3 regions of the Brevibacterium sp. GP-SGM9 genome follow, and region 3 is predicted to be linked to each of the others. Evidence: predicted binding sites of a transcription regulator. Region 3 holds the regulator's gene; each other region holds the start of a gene.
The links. The regulator HrcA, encoded in region 3, represses chaperone genes, less so after heat shock. The targets are predictions, from matches to a motif close to TTNGCACTCGNNNNNNNCGAGTGCNAA.

Region 1 (7,954 bases), 780 kb from region 3:
AATCGGTGTTCTCAACCTCGGCGCGGATCTGGGCGACCCGGCCGGCAACAGCATCGTCGGACCCGGCACCATCGATGATGGTGGTGTTGTCCTTGGTGACGGTGATGGTGCGGGCGTTGCCGAGCTCGTCCAGGGTGATCTGGTCGAGCTTCATGCCCATATCCGGGGTGACGACCTGACCACCGGTGAGGACGGCGAGGTCCTCGAGGATGGCCTTGCGGCGGTCACCGAAGCCGGGTGCCTTGACGGCAGCGACATTGATGATTCCGCGCAGCTTGTTGACGACCAGCGTCGACAGAGCCTCGCCCTCGATGTCTTCGGCAACGATGAATAGGGGCTTTCCGGCCTGCTGCACCTTCTCGAGCACAGGGAGGAGCTCCTGGATGTTGGAGATCTTGCCCTGGTTGATGAGGATGAGCGCGTCGGAGAGCACAGCTTCCTGGCGATCAGCATCGGTCACGAAGTGCGGCGAGAGGTAACCCTTATCGAACTGCATTCCCTCGGTGATCTCGAGTTCCACAGAAGCGGCCTGGGACTCGTCGATCGTGATGACGCCGTCCTTGCCCACCTTGTCGAAGGCGTCGGCAATGAGCTTGCCGATCTCTTCGGACTGAGCGGACAGACCGGCGACGTGGGCGATCTCCGAGGAGTCGGCGACATCGCGGGCGATGGTGCCGAGCTGATCGGAGACAGCCTCGACGGCGGATTCGATTCCGCGCTTGAGCGCTCCGGGAGCAGCACCGGCGGCCACATTGCGCAGACCTTCGTTGACGAAGGCCTGAGCCAGGACCGTCGCGGTGGTGGTTCCGTCACCGGCGATGTCGTTGGTCTTGGTGGCAACTTCCTTGGCCAGCTGGGCGCCGAGGTTCTCGTAGGGATCGTCGACCTCGACCTCACGAGCGATGGTCACGCCATCGTTGGTGATCGTGGGGGCGCCCCACTTCTTGTCGAGCACGACATTGCGGCCCTTGGGTCCCAGCGTCACCTTGACGGTGTCGGCCAGGGTGTTGACACCCTTTTCGAGTGCACGACGAGCTTCGTCGTTGAATTCCAGAGTCTTAGGCATTCGTCCTCCTGTCAGTGAAGTGGTTGTTCAGAGGATTCAGCCGATGACGGCGAGCACGTCACGAGCCGAGAGCACGAGGAATTCTTCTCCTGCGTACTTGACTTCGGTGCCTCCGTACTTGGAGTAGATGACCTTGTCGCCGATGGCAACGTCAACGGGAACGCGGTTTCCGTTGTCGGCAACGCGGCCTGGGCCCACTGCGACAACTTCGCCTTCCTGAGGCTTTTCCTTGGCGGTTTCGGGAATGACCAGACCACTGGCGGTAGTCTGTTCTGCTTCGACCTGACGGATGACAATCCGATCTTCGAGTGGCTTGATGGAGACCGACATATCGGGCCCTCTCCCTTCGCTGGGTTCAATTCTTCGTTGAGTCAGACGGCGGCTGCTGCCATGAATCTCTCGTCGTCGCGGGTGCCGAGCGATTCGACCGTCTCGTAAAACTGGCACTCAATGAGTGCTAGTGCTAATTCGACTCTAGAACGGGTTTAGCACTCGGTCAACTCGAGTGCCAAGGTTTCGTCATGCTCTGGGCGAAAGTTCAGATTGGGCCGCACACGCGGGGTCGGAGGCGCAGCGGAACCCAAGGGGCCGAGGGCGCAGCGCCAGGCCTCGAAGGCACCGGACCCCGCGACCCGAACGAGCCGCGCATACAGAAAGCGCGGACCCCGGGGTATTCCCGGAATCCGCGCTTTCGGTCGATCACCTCGGCTCAGCCGCCGACTGGCTCAGTCGCCGACCGGCTCAGTTGCGAACCAGCTCAGGCGCAACCTCGGCTCAGGCGCAGGTCCACTGCCCCCAGCCGGCTTCGGCCTGGAGCTTCTTCGCACGCTGGAACTGCTCCTGCGGGCTGGCATCCGAGGGATTGCCGCTGCCGCCCATGGAGTGCCAGGTCTGCGGGAGGAACTGGAAGAGACCGAAGTGGGTGCCGTTCGAGGCCTTCGGGTCGAAGTTCGATTCGCACTTGACGACCGAGTACCACTTGGAGCCGGGTCCACCGAGCATGTCCTTGATCTCCTGGGTGCTCATCGAGCCGCCGCCGCCACCGCCGGAGCTGGATCCGTCGTCGGAGCCGCCCGAACCGGAGCCGCCGGAGTCCGAGCCACCGGTGTCGCTCGGGGTCTCCTTCTTCTTGGTGCCTTCGATGACGACCTTGGTCTTGGGTTCGGAGAGGACCTTCTCGTCCTTCTTCTCCTTCTTCACCTCATCGCCGTTGACGGTCTTGATCTTGTAGGAGATCTCCTTCTGACCATCCTTGCCCTCGGACTCGACCTTGGTCTCGCCCTTGTAGAGGGAGTCGGACTTCTTCTTCTCGACCTTGGCCTTGATCGACTCCTTCTCCTTGACGGTCTTGTTCTCCACCCGGTTGACGGTGAGAACCTGGCCGTCGGAGACATCCGCCGACATCGGCACGGACAGGAAGTCGTCCTTGTCGAGTTTGATCTTGGATTCGCCGAGCGCATCCTCTGCCGTGCCCACCGCGGCCGAGACCTTGTGGTCCTTGCCGTCGGCGACGATGGTGAGGTCCTTCGCGGTCGTCACCTCGATGTCGTTGCCCTTGTCCTTGAGAGACTGATTGGGCTCGGCATTGATCTCGGCGTCCTTCGCGTTCACACCGAGGTCGGCCAGCGCCTGACCCACGGTGTTCGCGTTGGTCCACTCGTCGGTCTCCTTGCCGTCGACCGAGAGGGACACGTCCTTGGCGGTGTTGACCGTGATCGTCATGTCCCGGTCGACTTTCGTATCGGCGCCGGGCTTGATCTGATCGCGCTTGTCGAGGTCGAGGTCGCGGCTGTCGAGGATGTCCCCGACCGTTCCGCCGAAGGTCCGAATCTCTTCGGCCTGACCGTTGACTTCGAGGGTCACGGGCTTGTTCATGGTGACCACGGCGCCCGTGCCACCCACGAGTCCGGTAATCACGACCGCCTGTGCAGCGATCTGCACCTTGCGGTTCTTGAGAAAATCAATCACAGAAATATCCCTGAGCAGAGTTCATCGACTCATACACTGTAACCGATTCGTTACACGGTTAGCAAAATATCACGAAAACGTAACGGCAGGGTCGCTTCCCTGCCCCTGCTGACCAGGACTTCCCCGTGATTCCGGGGGCCACCCGACCGTGACATTTCCCCGCCGAGGCGGTCGTTCCGTTCCGTAATCTCCCTCACAGCCCACCCCGCAGAGCCCTCCCCGCCGAGGCGGTCAAGCAGTCCACGTCAACCGTTCGGTTCCGCCCAACGCTCGGTTCAGACGGTCAGATCTAGCTCCAGCTGCCCAGCGCGGTGCTCGCGTTGTTCCAGACCGCGGCGCACAGATCTTCCTCATTCATTCCGCGCACCTCGGCAAGCCTCCTCGCGGTGATCGCCGCGAGGTACGGGCCACCCGGGCGCCCCCGGTGCGGGTGCGGAGTGAGGAACGGTGCGTCGGTCTCGGTGAGCAGCAGATCGAGTGGGACGGATTTCGCCGCCCGCCGCAGCTCCTCGGCGTTCTTGAACGTGAGGTTCCCGGCGAAGGACATGAAGTAGCCGGCGCTGGCGCATTCGCGGGCCATCGCCTCGTCGCCGGAGAAGCAGTGGAAGATCGTGACCTCGGGGGCACCCTCCTCGCGGAGGATGCGCAGCACATCCGCATGAGCCTCGCGGTCGTGGATCTGCAGAGCCTTGCCGGTGCGCTTGGCGATCTCGATGTGAGCACGGAAGGAACGCTGCTGTTCGGCGATGCCTTCGTCACCGGTGCGGAAGTAGTCGAGGCCGGTCTCCCCCACTACGCGCATCCGGGAGTGGGAGGTCACCAGCGACTCGATCTCCGTCAGCGCCTCGTCGAGCAGGCCACGTGCGGCCAGCCGCGGTGCTTCATTGGGGTGCAGGGCCGCGCCACCGAGCATCCACTCCCGGCTGCGCGCCGGCGGGGTCGGGATGGTCGACCCTGGTGCCACCTCGGCGCGGTCGGCCCCGGCGTACTGCGAGGCGACGAGCTCGGCGGTCCACCGTGCAGCGGGCAGATCGCAGCCGATCTGGACGATCCGCTGCACCCCGGCCGATTGCGCTGTCTCATAGAAGAAGTCGAGGGAGGGGAACTCTTCGTCCTCATCGGGGGTGACCTCAGGTTCCGGCTCGCCCGAACCCAGCGGCAGGCGCACTCCCGTGCAGATGTCGAGGTGAGTGTGGGTGTCGACGATGGGGTAGGCGAGCGGTTCGGGCACCGGCGGGTAGGTTCCGGCAGCGCGCGAGGCCATTACTCGGTCTCCTCCACGAACTTCGGGAACACCGGCTCGGGCTTGGGCAGCGGAGTGCCCGGCTCGAGCGGTAAGCCCACGGCCGCGAAGGACCGGGGGTCCACCTCGGCAGCGGCGATCCCGCTCTCCGCGGTTTCGGCGGCGACCGGGGCGATGCCGGCAGCGGCGAATCCGGCCCCGGCGACGACGCCCGCTCCGGCTCCTACGATCAGGGAGTCCATCGCCTCGGCGCCGGATCCCGAATCGAGTGCGGAGGGCAGCACCTTCGCCCCGGCCTCCCCGACTCCGGCGGGGACGCCGAGGAGGTCGAGGATCTTGCCGGCGGACTCGGGCATGACCGGCTGGATGAGGATCGAGATGATGCGCACAACCTCGATCGTCACCCACAGCACGGTGGCCATGCGGTCGGGATCGGTCTTCTTCAGCTTCCACGGCTCCTGGGCGGAGAAGTAGCGGTTGGCCTCGGAGAGGACCTTCCAGCAGGCCTCGACGTAGAGGTGTAGGGCCTGCGTGTCGACGTGGCGGCGGGCGGTGTCGGGGACCGCACGGGCCAGGGCCAGCAGCTTCTCGTCGTCCTCGGTGAGTTCGCCGGGTTGGGGCACCTGGGCATCGCAGTTCTTCGCGATCATCGACAGCGAGCGCTGGGCCAGGTTGCCGTACTCGTTGGCGAGGTCGGAGTTCTTGCGGGTGATGATCGAGTCCTTGGTGTAGGACCCGTCATGGCCGTAGGAGAACTCACGGAAGAGGAAGAAGCGCAGAGTGTCGAGACCGAAGGCGTCGACGAGGTCGATGGGGTCGACGACGTTGCCGACGGACTTCGACATCTTCTCACCGGAGTTGAAGAGGAAGCCGTGAGCGTGGACTCGCTTGGGCAGTTCGATCCCGGCGCTCATGAGGAACGCGGGCCAGTAGACGCTGTGGAAGCGGATGATGTCCTTGCCGATAATGTGGACGTTCGCCGGCCACCACTTGGCCAATCGCTCCTGGTCGTCGGGGTATCCGGCAGCGGTGAGGTAGTTCGTCAGGGCGTCGATCCACACGTACATGACGTGCTTCTCGTTGCCGGGCACCGGCACACCCCAGTCGAAGGTGGTGCGCGAGACCGAGAGGTCCTTGAGCCCCGAGGCGACGAACGAGGCGACCTCGTTGCGGCGGGAGTCCGGGCCGATGAACTCGGGGTGGTTCTTGTACAGCTCGAGCAGCTTGTCCTGGTACTTCGAGAGGCGGAAGAAGTAGGACTCCTCCTCCGTCCAGGTCACCTCGGTGCGGGTCTCCTTGGACAGGCGGACGCCGTCGACGACCTCGGTCTCATCCTGTGTGTAGAAGGCCTCATCGCGGACCGAGTACCATCCGGCGTAGGTGTCGAGGTAGATGTCGCCGGCCTCTTCGAGCTTGCGCCAGATCGCCTTGGACGCCGCGTAGTGGTCCTCGTCGGTGGTGCGGATGAAGCGGTCGAAGGTCGAGCCGAGGGCGAGCTGGGTGTCGCGGAAGTTCTTCGCATTGTCATCGGCGAGTTCTTTGGGGGTGATGCCGAGCTTGTTCGCCGCCTGCAGCATCTTCAGCCCGTGCTCATCCGTGCCGGTGGCGAAGAACACGTCGTTGCCGTCGAGACGTTTGAACCGCGCGATCGTGTCGGCCGCAATGTATTCGTACGCGTGCCCGATGTGAATGGCCCCGTTGGGGTAGGCAATGGCTGTCGTCAAGTAGTAACCCATAGGCAACTCAGTCTAAGGGACGCCGCGGCGCCGGTGCGCACGGGTCCGGGGGTGGGGGCGTGGGCATGGGCGTAGGCGGCCATTGCACGTGTTAAGTCAGCATGCGCTGGTTGCAACCGGTGCATGCTGACTTATTGCGTGCATCTGCGTACCCGCTTACCCGCGTACCTTCGCGTCCGCGCACCTTCGTACTCGCACACCCGCGCACCCGTGCACCCTCCCCTCAGAGTTTAAGCCGACAGCCACACTGGCCGCGCAGCTCCGGAGCCTGTGAGAACAGCTTCTGTGAGAACGTCTGCAAGCCGAGCACCTCGTTGAACTTGAACCGGATGACCTTGAACCCCAATGCGAGAAGCCGATTGTGCTGGCGGCTCTCCTTGTTCATCGCGTCGAATCCCGTGTCGACGTATTTCTGTGTCCCGTCGACGTACAGCGCCACTCGTGCATTCTTCAGCAGGAAGTCCAGACGCGTGAGCTTTCGTCGCCCGTCCCTGACTTCGAACTGCTGCACGAAATCATGCAGGCCGAGCAGGTGCAGGTTGAGCGAGGCGCGGCTCTCCGCATAGCTTTCGGACAACGGGCTGATCAGTCCCCCGAGCTTCTCGGCCCGCTTCCGCCCGCTGGACAGCCGTGCGACCGGACTCGCGAACAGCGAACGGACGGCCGCGGGAACCTCCGCTTCCAGGTTCGGCGGGTAGCCGAGTCTGAAGATCAGGTCTTCATCGTCGCCGAGCATGTGCCGTCGCAGCACCTGCTCCATGGCCGCGAACCCGGCTGCCGGACTCAGATCCGCGTTCAGATCCAGAGCCGTGCGAGCAGGGGTGGTGCTGACGATGTTCTCGAACACGCAGGTGTCCTCAGCCGGAACCGGACGCTTGTGCCGTCGAATTGTTCTATTCATCGTGCGGAAACGCGGATTGATGACAGAGATCGGTCGAACCGGCGCATCGAACAGCCCGATCCGATGCACTCGAGCCGCCGACACTGACCAGACCACATCGTCGGGCCGATAGTTCGGATAGCTGAGCACCCGCAGTCTGTCCAGATGTTCGGAGTACCGGGCACGTTGGCCTGAATCCCGCGGCTTTCCCTCGGCGTGAAAACGGATCCAGTCCTCGTTGTCGATGAACGTCGCAAAGACCGCGTGACCGGGATTCCCGCATCGCCGAATCACCGAATAGACACCGTGCCCGAGTCTGAGCAGGCAGCAGGACAGAGCCGCCCGGATCCGAGTGGTCGTGACGCCGGCACATCTCAGGTCCTGAAAGTACGCGATGTTGAACATGCCGCAAGACTGGCTTCAAGGCGCACACCGCGTACAGCCTCAATAGTCCGCTTGTGCATTCGGCTTTCTCCTCCACAGTGCCGATGCGCCCGAGTAGCCGCAGTCGTCCACAGCCACGCACGCTCGACTCAGGTGAGGAGACTGGCGGGTTGCCCGGGGCGGATGCACTGTTTAAGTCAGAGGCGGCTGGTTACAACCGCTGCACAGTGACTTAAACGGTACACCAACCCGCAAGCGCTCCATCCACAGCCCCGCGCGCATGAGTGGAGACCCCGCTTCGCACCGGCCGGCCTCACTCCTGGTGGAGCCAGGCCTCATAGACATCGCGTTTGGACAGTCCGAACTGCTTCGCGATCTGGCCGGCGGCGTCCTTCGCCCGCACGCCGGAGTCGACGAGGGCTGAGACCGCGCCGAGGTGGTCCTCCGGATTCGTCTCCACAGCAGTGGCGCCGGCGAGGACGAGGGTGAGTTCCCCGCGCAGACCATCGGCGGCGAGGTCACGCAGCGTTCCCGTGGTCCCGCGCAGCGTCTCCTCGTAGGTCTTCGTGAGCTCGCGGCTGATGCTCATCGGACGGTCGCCGCCGATGACCTCGCAGAAGTCGTCCATGGCATCGGCGATGCGGTGGGGGCTTTCGAAGAAGACCATGGTCCGCTTC
Region 2 (7,954 bases), 990 kb from region 3:
GACACCTCTGAACTGAGCGAGCTCGAGGTGGCCGTTCTGGAATTCGAGCGGCGGTGGTGGAAATACGGCGGCGCCAAGGACCATGCGATTCGCGAGCGCTTCGACATGTCCGCGACCAGCTACTTCCAGATACTCAACTCCCTGCTCGACAATCCCGCGGCTCTGGCCAGCGACCCGATGCTGGTCAAGCGTCTGCGTCGCATCCGCAGCACGCGGCAGAGCGAACGTGCCCAAGCCCGCGTCTCGAGGTAGACCATGACAGACGAATTCGACGAGATCGAGCCCGGTCGTCGCACCGGCGCACACCGCCAGGAATCGGCGGCCCATTCGAATATCGGTGCCATCACGCTGGTCATCGTCCTGGCGCTCGTCGCCGTGCTGCTTGTCGTCGCGGCCATCAACATCATCTTCTCCTCGATGGGCAACCCCGAGTCGAAGGTGGCCGATCCTCCAGCGGAGGAGACCAGCTCGGCGGAGCCTTCGCCGAGTGAGAGCGAGGTCAGCGTCGCCGACGACTCGATCACGGTCGATGTGCTCAACGGCTCCGGCAAGTCCGGTGTGGCCAAGAAGTTCTCCGAGGTCGTCGAGGAGAAGGGCTGGAAACTCGGTCAGGTCGGCAACTACTCGACCGGACTGACCACCTCGACCGTCTACTACTCCGGTGAGGACAACGCCTCGCAGGCGAAGCTCGTCGCCGAGTCACTGGGCATCGACGCCACCGAAGCCTCCGAGGACTTCGACGCCGACGTCACCGTGGTGATCTGCTCCGATAAGGCCGACAGCGATCCCGGTTCCGGGGGCAGCGGCTCGACCGAGGAGTCCTCCACGAGCGAGGGCGCGGGCACCGCCGAAGGCTGAGCGCTGAGCGGGACTCGAGGTGCTGCCGAGCGATCGGCGCATTTTCGGGGAGTAGATTCTTCCGTTCAGCATGGATTCGAATCTCTGCAACGTCGGTTCCCTGATGCGCATCGGTGATCCGAGCAGTGAGTTCGGGGTGCGACAACCGAGGTGAACGGGCCGGGAAACGTCATATAACGAATTCATAACAGTGCAGAGCGCCTGAAAGTCAGGTGCAGTGCTGGGGTAGAGTTGCACCAGCTAGGCAAGCACAGCACCTTGTGTTCTATTCGTGCTTCACCGAGATCATTCTCCAGAGGTCAATGAGAGAAATCGCGGGGTCGGTTGAGTTTTACTAGCGTCCGCATCCCTGCGCGCGGTCAACCGGCCGCGGTCTTGATGCGGGATGTCAATGACACTGCACTGTATGGAGAAGTAATGGCACAAGGTACCGTCAAGTGGTTCAACGCCGAAAAGGGCTATGGATTCATCACCCTGGAAGGCAACAACCAGGACGTGTTCGTTCACTGGAGCGCAATCCAGATGGACGGCTACCGCTCTCTCGAAGAGGGCCAGCAGGTCGAGTTCGAAGTTGGAGAAGGACAAAAGGGTCCTCAGGCGGAATCCGTCACCCTCCTCTGAGGCTCGTTCGCGTCAGCAAACAGTCTTCTGATCCGCTGCGGCGGGCATCGATCTCGGTCGAGGCTCTTCCGCGCGGGGAAAGCGCCAGGCAGTCCGCTGCCTGGCGCTTTTCAGTTGCCGCCGCGCGTGGTGTCTGCATGCCGCACCGCCTCCGCACGAGGCGCACACACTCTTCTCATCGACGTGACCGTTCACCCCGTGCGGTGTCATTTCGCGCTGAGCCGAACCAGCACCCGATCGCCGAGGTTGCGGGGATCGGGAACGATGGGCCGCCTCGGCGGGGGTCGTCATATTTGCACTCGCATGGGGAGAGTGCTAAATCTAGTACTGGTGAAAGCCGTTGGGATTCCCATCGGTCGTCTCGAGAGCGTGGTCCCTGTGTGGAATGGAACATGCGGACACACTCTCTGCCGTCGCGGGCGCTGACGACTGCTCTGGATTCCCACTCCACTCCATCAGGGAGGATCTAAGCCACTATGGCAAAGATGATTGCATTCGACGAAGAAGCTCGTCGGGGACTCGAAGCTGGCCTCAACCAGCTCGCGGACGCGGTCAAGGTGACCCTTGGACCCCGTGGCCGCAATGTCGTGCTCGAAAAGCAGTGGGGCGCTCCCACCATCACCAACGATGGTGTCTCCATTGCCAAGGAGATCGAACTCGAGGATCCCTACGAGAAGATCGGCGCCGAGCTCGTCAAGGAAGTCGCCAAGAAGACCGACGACGTCGCAGGTGACGGAACCACCACCGCTACCGTTCTGGCTCAGGCACTCGTCCGCGAGGGTCTGCGCAACGTGGCAGCCGGTGCTGATCCGCTCAGCCTCAAGCGCGGCATCGAGAAGGCCGTCGAGGCCGTCACCGGTGTCCTGCTGGGCAACGCCATCGACATCGAGACCAAGGAGCAGATCGCTGCGACCGCAGGCATCTCCGCAGGGGATCCCGCGATCGGCGAACTGATCGCCGAGGCCATCGACAAGGTCGGCAAGGAAGGCGTCGTCACCGTCGAGGAGTCCAACACCTTCGGACTCGAGCTCGAACTGACCGAGGGTATGCGCTTCGACAAGGGCTACATCTCCGGTTACTTCGTGACCGACACCGATCGCCAGGAAGCTGTCCTTGAGGATCCCTACATCCTCATCGTCAACTCCAAGATCTCGAACGTGAAGGATCTGCTGCCCGTCCTCGAGAAGGTCCAGCAGTCCAACAAGCCGCTGTTCATCATCGCCGAAGACGTCGAGGGCGAAGCCCTCGCCGTGCTGGTGCTGAACAAGATCCGCGGCACCTTCAAGTCCGTGGCCGTCAAGGCTCCCGGATTCGGAGACCGCCGTAAGGCTCAGCTGGCCGACATCGCCATCCTCACCGGTGGTCAGGTCGTGTCCGAGGAAGTCGGGCTCAAGCTCGACAACGTCACCACCGACCTCCTGGGCACCGCCCGCAAGGTCGTCATCACCAAGGACGAGACCACCATCGTCGAAGGTGCCGGAGACGCCGAGGAGATCGCCGGACGGGTCGCACAGATCCGCGCCGAGATCGAGAACTCGGACTCGGACTACGACCGTGAGAAGCTGCAGGAGCGCCTGGCCAAGCTGGCCGGCGGTGTTGCGGTCATCAAGGCCGGTGCTGCCACCGAGGTCGAGCTCAAGGAAACCAAGCACCGCATCGAAGATGCCGTGCGCAACGCCAAGGCTGCTGTGGAAGAGGGAATCGTCGCCGGTGGCGGCGTCGCCTTGATCCAGGCGGGCAAGGCCGCATTCGCCGATCTCGCCCTGACCGGCGACGAGGCGACCGGTGCCAACATCGTCAAGGTTGCCATCGAGGCCCCGCTCAAGCAGATCGCCACGAACGCCGGCCTCGAAGCCGGTGTGGTTGCCGACAAGGTCGCCAACCTCGAAGCCGGATTCGGTCTCAACGCCGCAACCGGTGACTACGAGGATCTGCTGGCCGCCGGCATCAACGACCCGGTCAAGGTGACCCGCTCTGCCCTGCAGAACGCCGCCTCGATCGCTGGTCTGTTCCTCACCACCGAGTCGGTCGTCGCCGACAAGCCTGAGAAGGCCGCACCAGGTGCTGACGCAGCTGCTGCCGGTATGGACGGAATGGGCGGAATGGGCTTCTGATCTGAAGTCCCTCTCGCTCAACGAGCCGTGCCGGTGCCCACAAGGGTGCCGGCACGGCTCTTTTCGTACCCGATCCGTTCGCCATTCCGTTCGCCGATCCGTTCGCCGAGGCGGGCGCGGAGCCCGGACCACTTGTGACCTGCTCGGCCCCATTGTGGCGTCAGGTGTGCCCGTCTACGCTGGGTGCCATGACCTTCACCGGCACCGATTCCTGCGGAAACAGCCCCAAGAACGTGTTCGTCGCCCGGTTCGAGGAGAACCTTTTCACCGGCGATCGTGATGCCCTCGCCGAGGTGGTCGCCGAGGACTGCGTCCTCCAGATCGTGAGCGAGGATGGACTCGACACCTATACCGGGCGGGAGGAGGTCGTGGAGGCCCTGCTGGGGGTGGTCGAGCGTCGTCCGGAGGCCGGTCACCTCGAAGCAGCCATCACCCACGGCAAAGCGGCCGCGGCCTGGGGGCACTGGAAAGACGATGCCGCCAGCGAGAATCTGCGCTTTTTCTCCCACACCTTCTGGTTTCAGACCCACAAGGCTGAAGCCTTCGCGCAGATCAGGGTCTTCGGGCCCTAGGCGAATTGACGCCTCGGCAGTGACTTCACTCAGTCCCAGGGATTCCCACGGCGTCGCCGGCGTTCCCAGCGCCGCCTGCGCATCTCATCTCGTGACGAGCTGTGAGTGCCCGGCGAATACGGCGGCTCCAGCGGATGCGGGGGCTGCAGTCCATGGCCGAAGCCGTCCGTGTCCACCTCGCCGTCCCGCTGGGTCTGCTCGAGTTCGCGCTGTGCTTCTGCATCGCCGAGGTGGGCCCGGGCCCGCTGTGTGAGCTCGCGTCTGCGATTGCGGATGATCTCGTCCTTGTGGGAGATCCGGGAGATCGCCCCGAGGAGCATCGGGATGATGATGAAGATCGGCCAGAAGAAGATGAACTGACTGCTGACGATGGAGGAGAAGGCCCAGATGCCGATCGTCACCCCGGCGGGCCCGGCGATGAGTCCGAGCAGTGATTGGCGAACTCGGTCCTTGTAGTACTTCTGTGCGGCGGCCTCGATCTGTTCGGGTGTGATCGGGATCCGGTCTGACTCGAGGCGGGCGAGTGCCTGGGCGCGGGCCGTGGAGCTGAGCTCGCTCGGTTCCTGGTCGTCGACGTAGACGACGATGAGATCCTGGACGAGGTCCGGGACCTCTCCCAGGGTCTTCAGACGTCCGGCCGCTTCAATGCGTTCGTCGAATTCCTCGGCATCGATCTGCCCCAGTGCGTAGGCCTCCGAGAGTACATCGGTAACCACGGCCCGGTCCGCGTCGGAGGCGCGCATCTGGGCGTGAGCGCGCGGATCCGCGCTGAATCGCGACCAGAGGGGACGGCTGTTCATGCCTCTTACTGTAACCCCGCTCAGGGTAGGTGAGCTCGACGGAGGCCGAGCTCACCCGATCTGTCGGGTTTTCCCCCAAGTTGCAAGAGCTCTGCTTCGGACAGCAAGAGCTCTGCCCGGGCCGGGAAGGGCCTCAACTAGACTCGAGCGTGTGGAACCCGTCGTCGTGCTCATTCTCTTCGCAGTGCTCATCGGCGCACTCTCCCAACGGGTCACGGGAATGGGCTTCGGCCTCGTCAGCGGCCCCTTCCTCGTCCTGCTCCTCGACCCGGTCTCCGGTGTCGTGCTGGTCAACGTCTGCGGCATCGTCGCCAGCGGCACCGTGTTCCTGCGCACCTGGCGCGAGGTCGAATGGGGCTCGTTCTGGCAGCTGGCGCTCGGCGCAGTCATCGGCACCCTGCCCGGTGCTCTGCTCGCTGTAGTCCTTCCGGCAGCCCCGCTGCAGATTCTCATCGGTCTGCTCATCATCGGATCCCTCACGAGTTCGATGCTCATCGGCCGAACCGGGACCAGCATACCCGCGAACTTCGCCACGAAATTCACTGCGGGAGCGCTCTCGGGCACGATGTCGGCAGCCGCGGGAGCCGGCGGTCCCGCGGTCAGCGCCTACGCCGTCCTCACCGGATGGGGTCAACGATCCTTTGCGGCGACCCTGCAGCCGTTCCTCGTGGTGGGAACCGCCTCGGCGATCGTGGTGAAGATGCTCTTCGCCGAGGCTGCCTGGCCGCAGCTGGAGATGCCCACGTGGATCGGCATCGCCGTGGTCATCGCGGTCGGTCTGATGGGAGGCGACTGGCTGTCGAAGCGGTTGGACGCGGCAGCGGCGCGGATCGGCATGCTCGTCCTCGCCTTCGGCGGTGGGATCGCCGCACTCGTCAAGGGGCTCATCAGCCTCGGCTGAAGGACTCAGCAGCCTCGGCTGAAGGGCCCATCGGCCTCGACTGAGGAGTTCACTGGTCCGGGGCGAAGGGAGCTGTGCTGAGCGGATCCGGAAGCTGAGTTCAGAGCCTTGCCAGATTACTCGGGCATACTGGATCAAGAGTCTTTTTGCTGGGGAGGCATAGATCGTGGGATACATATTCCTGTTGATACTCATCGTGCTCGGAGCCGTCTTCTTCATCGGTCACCGCAAGGAGAAGGCGCGACAGAGAGAGATTCTCGCCACCGAGCTCCAACAGGTGAAGAAGACCGCCGAGGAGGATGTCACCTCCTTCGGCGAGGAAGTCGCCGAACTCGATATCCTCACGGCCGGAGTCGAACTCGACACCGGCGGTTCGCAGGACTATAAGCAGGCGCTCGACTCCTACGATGTCGCCAAGGAGACCCTGGAGAAGGTCGATGAGCCTGCCGACATCCGCCACGTCACCGAGGCGCTCGAGGACGGCCGCTATGCCGCGAAGTGCGTGCGCGCTCGGATCGAGGGCAAGCCGCTTCCCGTGCGTCGCCCCCCATGCTTCTTCAATCCTCAGCACGGTCCCTCGGTCGAAGACATCGACTGGGCCCCGGCCGGCGGTCAGCTGCGCCCCGTGCCGGTCTGCGCCGCCGATGCCGAGCGCGTGGCCGTCGGTGCCGAGCCCGCCGTGCGCAAGGTCGTGACCGCCGACGGCCACACCCGCCGCGCCTATTGGGAGGCCGGTCCTGCCTACGCCGAATACAACCGCGGCTACTTCAACTCCTACGCCGGTTCGGGGCTGCTCCCCGGCGTGCTCATGGGCGCGATGCTCTTCGGCGGAATGGGCGGCGGCTGGGACGGCGCCTACGGTGCTGACGCCGCGTCCGGTGCCGACGGCGGTGGAGACATCGGCGGGGGCGACGGCGGCGGCGATATGGGCGGTGGAGACGGCGGCGGCCTCTTCGGCGGCGACGGCTTCGACCTGGGCGACCTGTTCTGATGGAGACCATCGAGATCCGCGGCGAATCGATCAAGCTCGGTCAGCTCCTCAAACTCCACGGGGTCGCCGAACACGGAGCCATGGCCAAGGACATGATCGCCGACGGTGAGGTCACCGTCAACGGCACGGTCGAGACCCGCCGAGGTGCGACGATCCGTCCCGGCGACCGCGTCGAAGCCCTGGGCGAAGTCATCGAGGTGGCCACCGAGTAGAGCGCGTCCGGGTCGAGGGCCGGAACAGCTGAGAATGACATGAAGGAGGGCGTCCCCGCGGGGACGCCCTCCTTCGTGTTTCATGGTGCCGAAATCGGCGGCGGTGCCATTCCCCATTCCCAGTGACGGGATGGCCAGGCGCCGGGCGGCTCCGGTCCTCAGTCCCGTTCGGCGTCCCGTTCGGCCGCGGGGGAGTCGTTGAGCCCCGGGGCATCCCACAGGGCCGACCAGTTCGAGGTGTCCTCCTCGAACGGCAGCTCATTCGAAAGCACTCCGCGGACCTGGATCTCGAGCGGATTGTCCCGCTGCTTCGGCCCCGACTGCACGAAGGGATAGAAGGTTCCGCGCTTGTACTGGTAGACCAGGGCCATCCGCCGCCCGTCAGGGTTGGCGAAGTACACGGTCGTGCACAGCAGCATTGTGTCGAAGCCCTGACTGACCAGCGCCGAGTTCACGGCGTGGATGTTCGTGACCAGGTTGACCACCTCGGCGTCGGCATCGGAGACGACCTGCCAGGTGTAGCCGAACCCGTCGTTCTCCTGTCGCACCGAGGCGGACGGGTCGGAGCCGATAAGCGCGACGCTCTCGGACTCGGCCGATCGGAATGCCGCGCCTTCGACCTGGCGGAAGGCCACGGCACCGACTCCGGTGGGGACGAATCCCGTGGCGGCCTGCAGGGTCAGCGCGGCCGGCGGCAGCGCAAAGAGATCGTCGAGATTGGCCCGCTTCGGTTTGGACCGTCCGAGAAGTGCATCGAAGAAACCCATGGAACTCCTAGTCGAGGGTGGTGAAGCTGCGCGCGGTGGCGCGAAAGGTCACTCGGGGCGCGAGAGCTGTGCGGAGATCTTCGCGAGCTGCTCGAGTCGCTTGTCGAGTGAAGGGTGG
Region 3 (7,954 bases):
AGGGTGCGTCCGCGCATGTACGCCAGCGGGGCGACCTCGATCGTGCCGGTCTCGATGAGCAGCGGGATCGATTCGGGGTCGACCATGTCGTGCAGGGCGTCGTAGAGCGGTCGCACATAGGGGTCGATCTTGTCGTTGAGAGTCCCGGGCAGATAGCCGAGGCTCTCGCCGGCTTCCACGGCCGGACGGGTGAGGATGATCCGGGAGACCTCTTTGTGCTGGAGGGCGTTGACGGCCATGGCCATCGCCAGATAGGTCTTGCCGGTGCCCGCCGGTCCGATGCCGAAGGTGATCGTGTGGTTGCGGATGGCCTTGACGTAGTCGTGCTGGCCCATCGTCTTGGGTCGGATCGACTTTCCCCGGGTGGAGAGGATGTTCGTGCCCAGCACCGCCGAGGCGGCCGTGCCCTCGGAGGAGAACGAGGTCACCCGGTCGATCGTCTCCTCGTTGATCCGATGCCCGGAGGCGTGGAGCTTCTTGAGCTCGCCGATCACGGAGACGAAGGCCTCGATGCGGGCGGGGTCGCCGACGGCCTGGACCTGGTTGGCCCTGACATGGATGTCGAGATCGGGGAAGGTCCGCTCGAGCTTGCGCAGGTTCGACTCCCCCGGCCCGAAGAATTCGACGAGGTCGATGGAGTCGGGAATCACGAGACGGACTGTGTCGGACGCGGCCGCCGCCTGTTCCGGTGCGGCCGGGTCTCCGGGTTCGGTGTTCACAGAGTTCGTGTTGCGGGTGGAGGTGTCCAGAATGATCCTTCGCTGATGCGTGCACTCGGCTGAGTGCGGGTGTGTGCTTCCATCGTAGTCCGCTTCCTCACCAACGGCCCAATGAATTCTGGGCCATGACGAGACCGGCGGGTCCGGCCGAGGAGGTCCGCAGGATCGTGGGTCCGAGGAGGACCGGGGCGGCGCCGAAGTTCTCAAGTGCTGCGAGCTCGGCATCGCTGATGCCGCCTTCGGGTCCGATGACGAAGACGATCCGCTCGGGTGTCGTCTCGGCCTCGGCCAGTTCTCTCAGCGCCTGTGAGAGGCTCGCCTCGGCAGTCTCGTGGAGGGCCAACACGGCGTCGGCCTCCGAGAGCGCCGTCACCAGTCCGGTGCCGCGGACCAGGTCGTGCAGGTGCGGGAACCGTGAGCGCCGGGCCTGGAGGGAGGCGGCGTGGAGCAGGTTGTCCCACTTCGCGGCCATCTTCTCCCGCTTCTTCGCAGGCCAGTCGGCGATCGATCGTTCGGCGGCCCAGGGGATGACCTCGTCGACCCCGATCTCCGTGGCCGTTTCGATCGCCTGCAGATCGCGGTCGCCCTTGGCCAGGGCCTGGACGAGGACCAGCCGTGGGCCGCTCGTCTCGTCCCGGGTCACCGCGGTGACGTCAAGTGTCAGTTCGCTCGCCGAGGCGGTCGTGACCGTTCCGCTCGCCCGTGTCCCCCGGCCGTCGACGATGTCGACGGCCTCTCCGGGACCGATCCGGCGGACCCGGACCGCGTGTCCGGCCACGTCCTCACCGAGGGTGAGCACGTGGCCGGGGACCGCCTCGGCGGCCTGCAGGGAATGGAACGTGGGTCGGCTCACCGACCGGCGAACTTCTCACGCATGCGGGAGAACATGCCCCGGTTCTGGGTGGTGATCTGTGCCCGCGGGGTCTCTTCGGCGCGGAGTTCGGCGAGCTTCTCCAGCAGTTCCCGCTGTTCGTCGTCGAGGGCGTCCGGGGTGACGACGTCGACGGTGATGAGCAGATCTCCGCGGGTCTCCGAGCGCAGTCGGGTGGCGCCGAGGCCCGCGAGTTTGACGACGGTGCCCGACTGGGTGCCCGGTTCGATGTTGAGGTCCTGGTTGCCGTCGAAGGTCTCGAAGGGGATCGAGGCGCCGAGGGCAGCCGCCGTCATCGGTACGGTCACCGAGGCGCGGAGGTGGTCTCCATCGCGTTGGAAGACCTCGTGGCGGGCGACCATGACCTCGACGAAGAGGTCGCCGGCGGGGCCGCCGCCGGGGCCGACCTCGCCCTGGCTGCCGAGCTGGATCCGGGTGCCGTCGGAGACGCCGGCGGGGATGCGGATCTTCATGGTCCGCTGTTTGCGGACGCGACCGTCGCCCTGGCAGTTGAGGCAGGGGTTGGGGATGACGGTGCCGAAGCCGTGGCAGGAGTTGCACGTCTGGTTGGTGACCATCTGCCCGAGCAGAGTCCGCGTCATCCGCTGCACGCTGCCCGAACCGTGGCACAGGGTGCAGGTCTCGACGGAGGTGCCCGCCTGAGTGCCGGCACCCGAGCAGGTGTCGCAGACGACCGCGGTGGTGACGTCGAGGTCGACGGTGCCGCCGAAGGCTGCGGTCTTGAGGTCGATGTTGACGCCGACGAGGGCGTCCTTGCCGCGCTGGGTCCGCGGCATCGGGCCACCGGCCTGACCGCCGCCACCGCCGAAGAAGGTTTCGAAGATGTCGCCGAACCCACCGAAGCCGCCGGCGCCGGCGGGGAATCCCTGACCGTTCTCGCCGCCGCCCATGTCGTAGTTGCGACGCTTCTCCGAGTCGGAGAGGACGTCATAGGCCAAAGAGATGGCTTTGAACTCGTCCTCGTGCCCGGGGTTCACATCCGGGTGGTACTTCCGGGCGAGCTTGCGGTAGGACGCCTTGATTTCAGCCGCCGAAGCATCCTTGGACACTCCGAGTGTTTCATAGTGATCGGCCACAGAAACTTCTCTCTCCCTGGTGGTGTGGTTGGTTCGCGTGTGTGGTGCCGGCTGCTGTGTGCGGCAGGTCTGTCATTCTTCCGAACTATCCTCTGAGCTATCCGCGATCGAGGATCGAGGAGACGTACTTCGCGACCGCACGCACGGCCGAGATCGTCGTCGGATAGTCCATTCTCGTCGGTCCGAGGACGGCAAGTCGAGCCGAGGAACCCGCGTCATGACCATATTCGGCGGCCACAACGGATGTCGAACTGAAGGATTCGTGAGTATTCTCACGACCGATGCGCACGCTGATCTCCTCCTGGTCCTCGGCCATCGAGGTGAGCAGGCGCAGCAGCACCACCTGCTCTTCGAAGGCCTCGAGGATCGGGGCCATCTTCTCCCCGAACTCGCTGCCGGAGCGGGCGAGGTTGGCGGTGCCGGCCATGATGATGCGCTCCTCGCGGGTGGCCGCGACGAGATCGACCACGGCCTCTCGGACCTGGGCGAGCACGCTCGGCTCCGCGCCTGCGGCCCCGACTTTGTCGGAATCGGCTGGCGTCGCGGAGGATTCGGCATCGGCTGCGTTCCTCGGCAGACTCCCGTTCATCACCTTCGCGAGCTTCTGCCCGGCGAAGTCGGCGTTGATCCGGTCCCTGATTCCCCTCAGCGCCTCATTGTCTGTGGGCGTCGGGGTGGTCACGGTCCGCTGTTCGACCTGTCCGGCATCGGTGATGAGGACGACGAGGATGCGGGTCGGCCCGAGCCCGACGATCTCGATGTGTTTGATTCTGGCCAGGGACACCGTCGGGTACTGGATCAGCGCCACCTGGTGGGTCAGCCCCGAGAGCACACGAACGGTGCGGTCGAGCATCTCGTCGAGTTCGACATTGCCGTCGATGAGTTTGAAGATGGCGCTGCGCTCGGCGTGGGTCAGCGGCTTGAAGTCATCGATGCGGTCGACAAACATCCGGTAGCCGAGATCGGTCGGGATGCGCCCGGCGGAGGTGTGCGGCTGCGCGATGTAGCCCTCCTGCTCCAGGTGCGCCATGTCATTGCGGATCGTCGCAGGCGAGACGCCGAGCGTGTGTCGCTGGACGATGGCTTTGGATCCGACCGGCTCGTTGGTGGCGACGAAGTCCTCGACGATCGCGCGCAGAACCTGTGCTCGTCGGCTGTCGTTCATCCGTCTCCTCCCCACTCTTGGCACTCGCTGGACCTGAGTGCCAATTCTACGCTTCTTGGGTGCCGATTTCACTTCAGGACCCGCCTCGGCGGCCTTTCGCCGGTGCTCCGGCCAAGCTCTCCCGGGCACGTTCGGCTGGCTTTCCCGGGTGTGCTCGGCAGGTCTTCTCGCACGCACGGTCGTCCTTGATTAGGCTAGGTGCCCGTGAACGCCTTTGATCGCTACGGCCCCGATGTGCTCTCGGGCTCCTCACCCTCCTCGCACCGTCCCAAGAAGTCCCGTCCCGTCGAGCTCGGCCTCGGCATGGTGCTCGAGGACGCCATGAGCGGCTATGTCGGGGCGGTGGTCGGAGCCGAGAAGACCACGGCAGGAGTCGTCGTCAACCTCGAGGATCGGACCGGGAAGGTCAGAGCATTCCCTCTCGGACCGGGGTTCCTGCTCGATGGTCAGCCCGTCGACATCACCCTGCCGCGGAAGAAGAAGTCGAGCTCTTCCGGACGCACCGCCTCGGGCTCACGTGCCGTCAGCGGAGCTCAGGCCAGAGTGGCCCGGGGTTCGCGGATCTGGGTCGAGGGCAAGCACGATGCGGAGCTGGTGGAGAAGATCTGGGGTGATGACCTGCGCATCGAAGGCGTGGTCGTCGAACCCCTCGGCGGCCTCGATGATGTCGCGGACAAGCTCGAGGCGTTCGGCCCCGACAGGGAACATCGGGTGGGTGTGCTCGCCGATCACCTGGTTCCGGGGACGAAGGAGTCGAAGATCGCCGAGGCGGTCCGTGCCGATCCGCGCTACCGCGACGTCGTCCACATCATCGGTCACCCCTATGTCGACATCTGGCAGGCGGTGAAGCCGCATGTGGTCGGAATTCGTCAGTGGCCGACAGTGCCGCGTGGAGAGGACTGGAAGACCGGAATCCTCCGCCGCATCGGATGGCCGCATGCCGATCACCGGGATGTTGCCCGGGGGTGGGTGCGCATCCTCGGGAAGGTGAGCACGATCGCCGATGTCGAGCCCACGCTCTCGGGTCGGGTCGAGGAGCTCATCGACTTCGTCACTGTCGCCTGAGTCGAGTCTGGGTCTGAGTCGGTCGTGACGTCGCCGGGCCGTGTTGCAGAGTTGGCACAGTCTTCGGGGTTTCCTCCCTGCGGCGGCGGGGCCGACTGCGATAGTGTGAAGCCCAGGAAGCCCCTGACCGGAAGCCCCGAAAGGAACAGCATGTCGAACAACCCCGAGCAGCCGAACAACGGCCGCCCCATGCCGCCGAACTACTCCCAGGCCTCTGGTCCCCAACAGCCCTACACTCAGCAGAACCAGAGCGTCTGGTCCCAGCAGCAGTACGGGTCCCAGCAGAGTCAGCCTCAGTATGGCTCCCAGCAGCAGAGCTACGGCTCGCAGCAGCAGAACCCCCAGTCATACGGCGCTCAGCATTCCGGCTACGGCTCCCAGCAGCAGTACAGCCAGCAGCAATACGCCCAGCAGCCCTACGGCGCCGGCGCTCAGTCCTATGGCTACGGTGCTCCACAGGCGGTGAACCCGGCGCTGTTCAACTCTCAGGCGCTGCCGGAGAACGCCTACGGTCCCGGATCTGAGCAGTTCTGGCAGCCCAGCGAGTCCGAGCGGACGACCGTGATGTGGACGCACATCGGAGCCCTGTTCATCGGCTTCCTCCCGCTCATCATGTTCCTCGTCAAGAAGGACGAGTCCCCCTTCGTTCGGGAGCACACCCGTCAGGGTCTCAACGCGTGGATCACGAACGTGATCGCCACCTTCGCAGCCACCTTCGTGCTCGGCATCGTCGGGTTCATCCTCGCCCTGGTCACCTTCGGGATCGGCATCATCGTCATGTACCTCGCATGCCTCATCCCCTTGGTCTATGTCGTCCTCTACATCATCGCCGCGATCGCAGGAAGCAAGGGCGAGGGCTACAAGTTCCCGCTGACCTTCAACTTCGTCAAGTAAACGGCATCGGCGTCGCCGAATAACCGACGCCGATCATACGGTCCGGGCCCGGTCGAATTCCTTCGGCCGGCCCGGACTGCTACGTCCTGGAGCCGAGAGCGAAGTGCCGAGAGCCGAGCACAGCCGAAGGCCGTGGCGGTGCTGGCCGCCTCGAGCCGTTTCAGGTGCGCACTCAGACCGAGTAGTCGGTGAGGATCCTGACCATATAGTCGGCCATCAGGCGTCCCTGCAGGGTCGGCTGGAACCATCCCTGCGCGACAGCCTCGGCGTCGAGCAGACCCTGGTTCACGAAGTTCCTGATCGCCAGTTCGCTGCCGGGACCCAGGGTGTCGAGGCGCAGCTCCGAATCGATCCGGGCGGCGAGCATGATCCTCTCGATCTCCCGGGTCTGGGCCGAGAGGACCTCACGTCCGATGCCCGGGGAGTCACCGGCCAAGAGCCGATCGGACCAGGCCTTGGGATGCTTCGCATTCCAGAACCGCACTCCCCCGATGTGGGAATGGGCACCGGGCCCGAAACCCCACCAGTCGGCGTTGCGCCAATAGGCCATATTGTGTTCGCAGCGCGTCGCCGCAGACGTCGACCAGTTGCTCACCTCGTACCAGCGGAGCCCGGCTGCGGTCATGGCGGCATCGGCGATCTCGTACTTATCAGCCAGATCGTCCTCATCGGGCATCGGCAGCTGGCCGCGCCGGACCATCGCCCCCATCTTCGTGCCCGGTTCGACGATGAGCGAATAGGCGGAGATGTGGTCGACCTCGTTGGCCAGGGCGACGTCGAGTGAGCGGCGCCAGTCGTCGATCGACTCCCCCGGGGTGCCGTAGATGAGGTCGAGGCTGAGTTCGAGCCCGGCATCCTTGACCCACCTGGCCACGTCCGGGATCTTCTCCGGATCGTGGGTGCGGTCCAAGGTCGCAAGCACATGCGGCACGGCCGACTGCATGCCCAGGGAGATGCGGGTGAAGCCGGCCCCAACCAGCGTCGCGATATACGCAGGGTCGAGCGTGTCCGGGTTCGCTTCCGTCGTGACCTCGACATCGGCGGCCAGACGGTACCGTGCCCGGATATCGGTCAGCATTCCGGCGAGCACCGAGGCATCCAGCATGGTCGGAGTGCCGCCGCCGAAGAAGATCGTCGAGACCTCACGGTCCCCGGCCCCCACCTCGGCGAGGGTGCGCACGGACAGATCGAGTTCGCGGGACAGATTCGCCCGGTAGTCGTCCCGGGAGGCACCGGGACCGAGGTCCTCGGCGGTGTAGGTGTTGAAGTCGCAATAGCCGCAGCGGACCCGGCAGTAGGGGACGTGGACGTAGAGACTCAGTCCGCGGTCCGCGGCCCCGACACCCGCCGAGGCGGGGAGGGAGCCGTCGAGCGGAGGAACCTCACCGGTCGGTTGGGCGGGCACTTACTTCTTGGCGTCCTTCTTCGTCTCCGGCTCGTCAGAGGACAGCGCGGCGATGAAGGCCTCCTGCGGGACTTCTACGGTGCCGACCATCTTCATCCGCTTCTTGCCTTCCTTCTGCTTCTCGAGCAGCTTGCGCTTACGGCTGATGTCGCCGCCGTAGCACTTGCTCAGCACGTCCTTGCGCATCGCGCGGATAGTCTCACGGGCGATGATGCGTGAGCCGATGGCGGCCTGGATGGGCACCTCGAACTGCTGGCGCGGGATCAGCTTGCGCAGCTTCCCAGCCATCGCCACACCGTAGGAGTATGCCTTGTCGCGGTGGACGATCGCGGAGAAGGCGTCGACCTGGTCGCCGTGGAGCAGGATGTCGACCTTGACGAGATCGGCGGCGTCCTCGCCGTCATCGGAGTAGTCGAGTGAGGCGTAGCCCTTCGTGCGGGACTTGAGCTGGTCGAAGAAGTCGAAGACGATCTCGGCCAGGGGCAGGCGGTAGCGGATCTCGACACGATCCGAGGACAGGTAGTCCATGCCCTGGAGTTTGCCGCGGCGGTCCTGGCAGAGCTCCATCACGGCACCAATGAAATCGCTCGGGGTGAGGATCGTGGCCTGGACCATCGGCTCGCGGACTTCCTTGATCTTGCCGGTGGGATATTCGCTCGGATTCGTCACCGTCATCTCTTCCCTGTCCTCCATCGTCACCTCGTAGATGACGCTGGGGGCGGTGGAGATGAGGTCGAG

Region 1: a site for HrcA is predicted at 1,552-1,578, ahead of groES (co-chaperone GroES). Genes of this name have one in related genera too.
Region 2: a site for HrcA is predicted at 1,772-1,798, ahead of groL (chaperonin GroEL). Genes of this name have one in related genera too.

The regions. Positions count from the first base shown of each region.
Region 1 covers NZ_CP178563.1:3,446,572-3,454,525, reverse strand. The annotation lists gene groL (chaperonin GroEL) at 1-1,066, opposite strand, end outside; gene groES (co-chaperone GroES) at 1,103-1,396, opposite strand; gene ACH82I_RS15455 (resuscitation-promoting factor) at 1,841-3,034, opposite strand; gene ACH82I_RS15450 (TatD family hydrolase) at 3,324-4,298, opposite strand; gene metG (methionine--tRNA ligase) at 4,298-6,013, opposite strand; gene ACH82I_RS15440 (hypothetical protein) at 6,237-7,298, opposite strand; gene rsmI (16S rRNA (cytidine(1402)-2'-O)-methyltransferase) at 7,591-7,954, opposite strand, start outside.
Region 2 covers NZ_CP178563.1:3,238,325-3,246,278, forward strand. The annotation lists gene ACH82I_RS14500 (DUF3263 domain-containing protein) at 1-252, shown strand, start outside; gene ACH82I_RS14505 (LytR C-terminal domain-containing protein) at 256-858, shown strand; gene ACH82I_RS14510 (cold-shock protein) at 1,276-1,479, shown strand; gene groL (chaperonin GroEL) at 1,956-3,593, shown strand; gene ACH82I_RS14520 (nuclear transport factor 2 family protein) at 3,782-4,165, shown strand; gene ACH82I_RS14525 (DUF1707 SHOCT-like domain-containing protein) at 4,195-4,965, opposite strand; gene ACH82I_RS14530 (sulfite exporter TauE/SafE family protein) at 5,117-5,866, shown strand; gene ACH82I_RS14535 (hypothetical protein) at 6,033-6,857, shown strand; gene ACH82I_RS14540 (RNA-binding S4 domain-containing protein) at 6,857-7,069, shown strand; gene pspAB (PspA-associated protein PspAB) at 7,228-7,836, opposite strand; gene htpX (zinc metalloprotease HtpX) at 7,885-7,954, opposite strand, start outside.
Region 3 covers NZ_CP178563.1:221,900-229,853, reverse strand. The annotation lists gene ACH82I_RS00930 (PhoH family protein) at 1-719, opposite strand, end outside; gene ACH82I_RS00925 (16S rRNA (uracil(1498)-N(3))-methyltransferase) at 817-1,572, opposite strand; gene dnaJ (molecular chaperone DnaJ) at 1,569-2,687, opposite strand; gene hrcA (heat-inducible transcriptional repressor HrcA) at 2,785-3,852, opposite strand; gene ACH82I_RS00910 (DUF3097 domain-containing protein) at 4,051-4,917, shown strand; gene ACH82I_RS00905 (DUF4870 domain-containing protein) at 5,068-5,811, shown strand; gene hemW (radical SAM family heme chaperone HemW) at 5,984-7,216, opposite strand; gene lepA (translation elongation factor 4) at 7,217-7,954, opposite strand, start outside.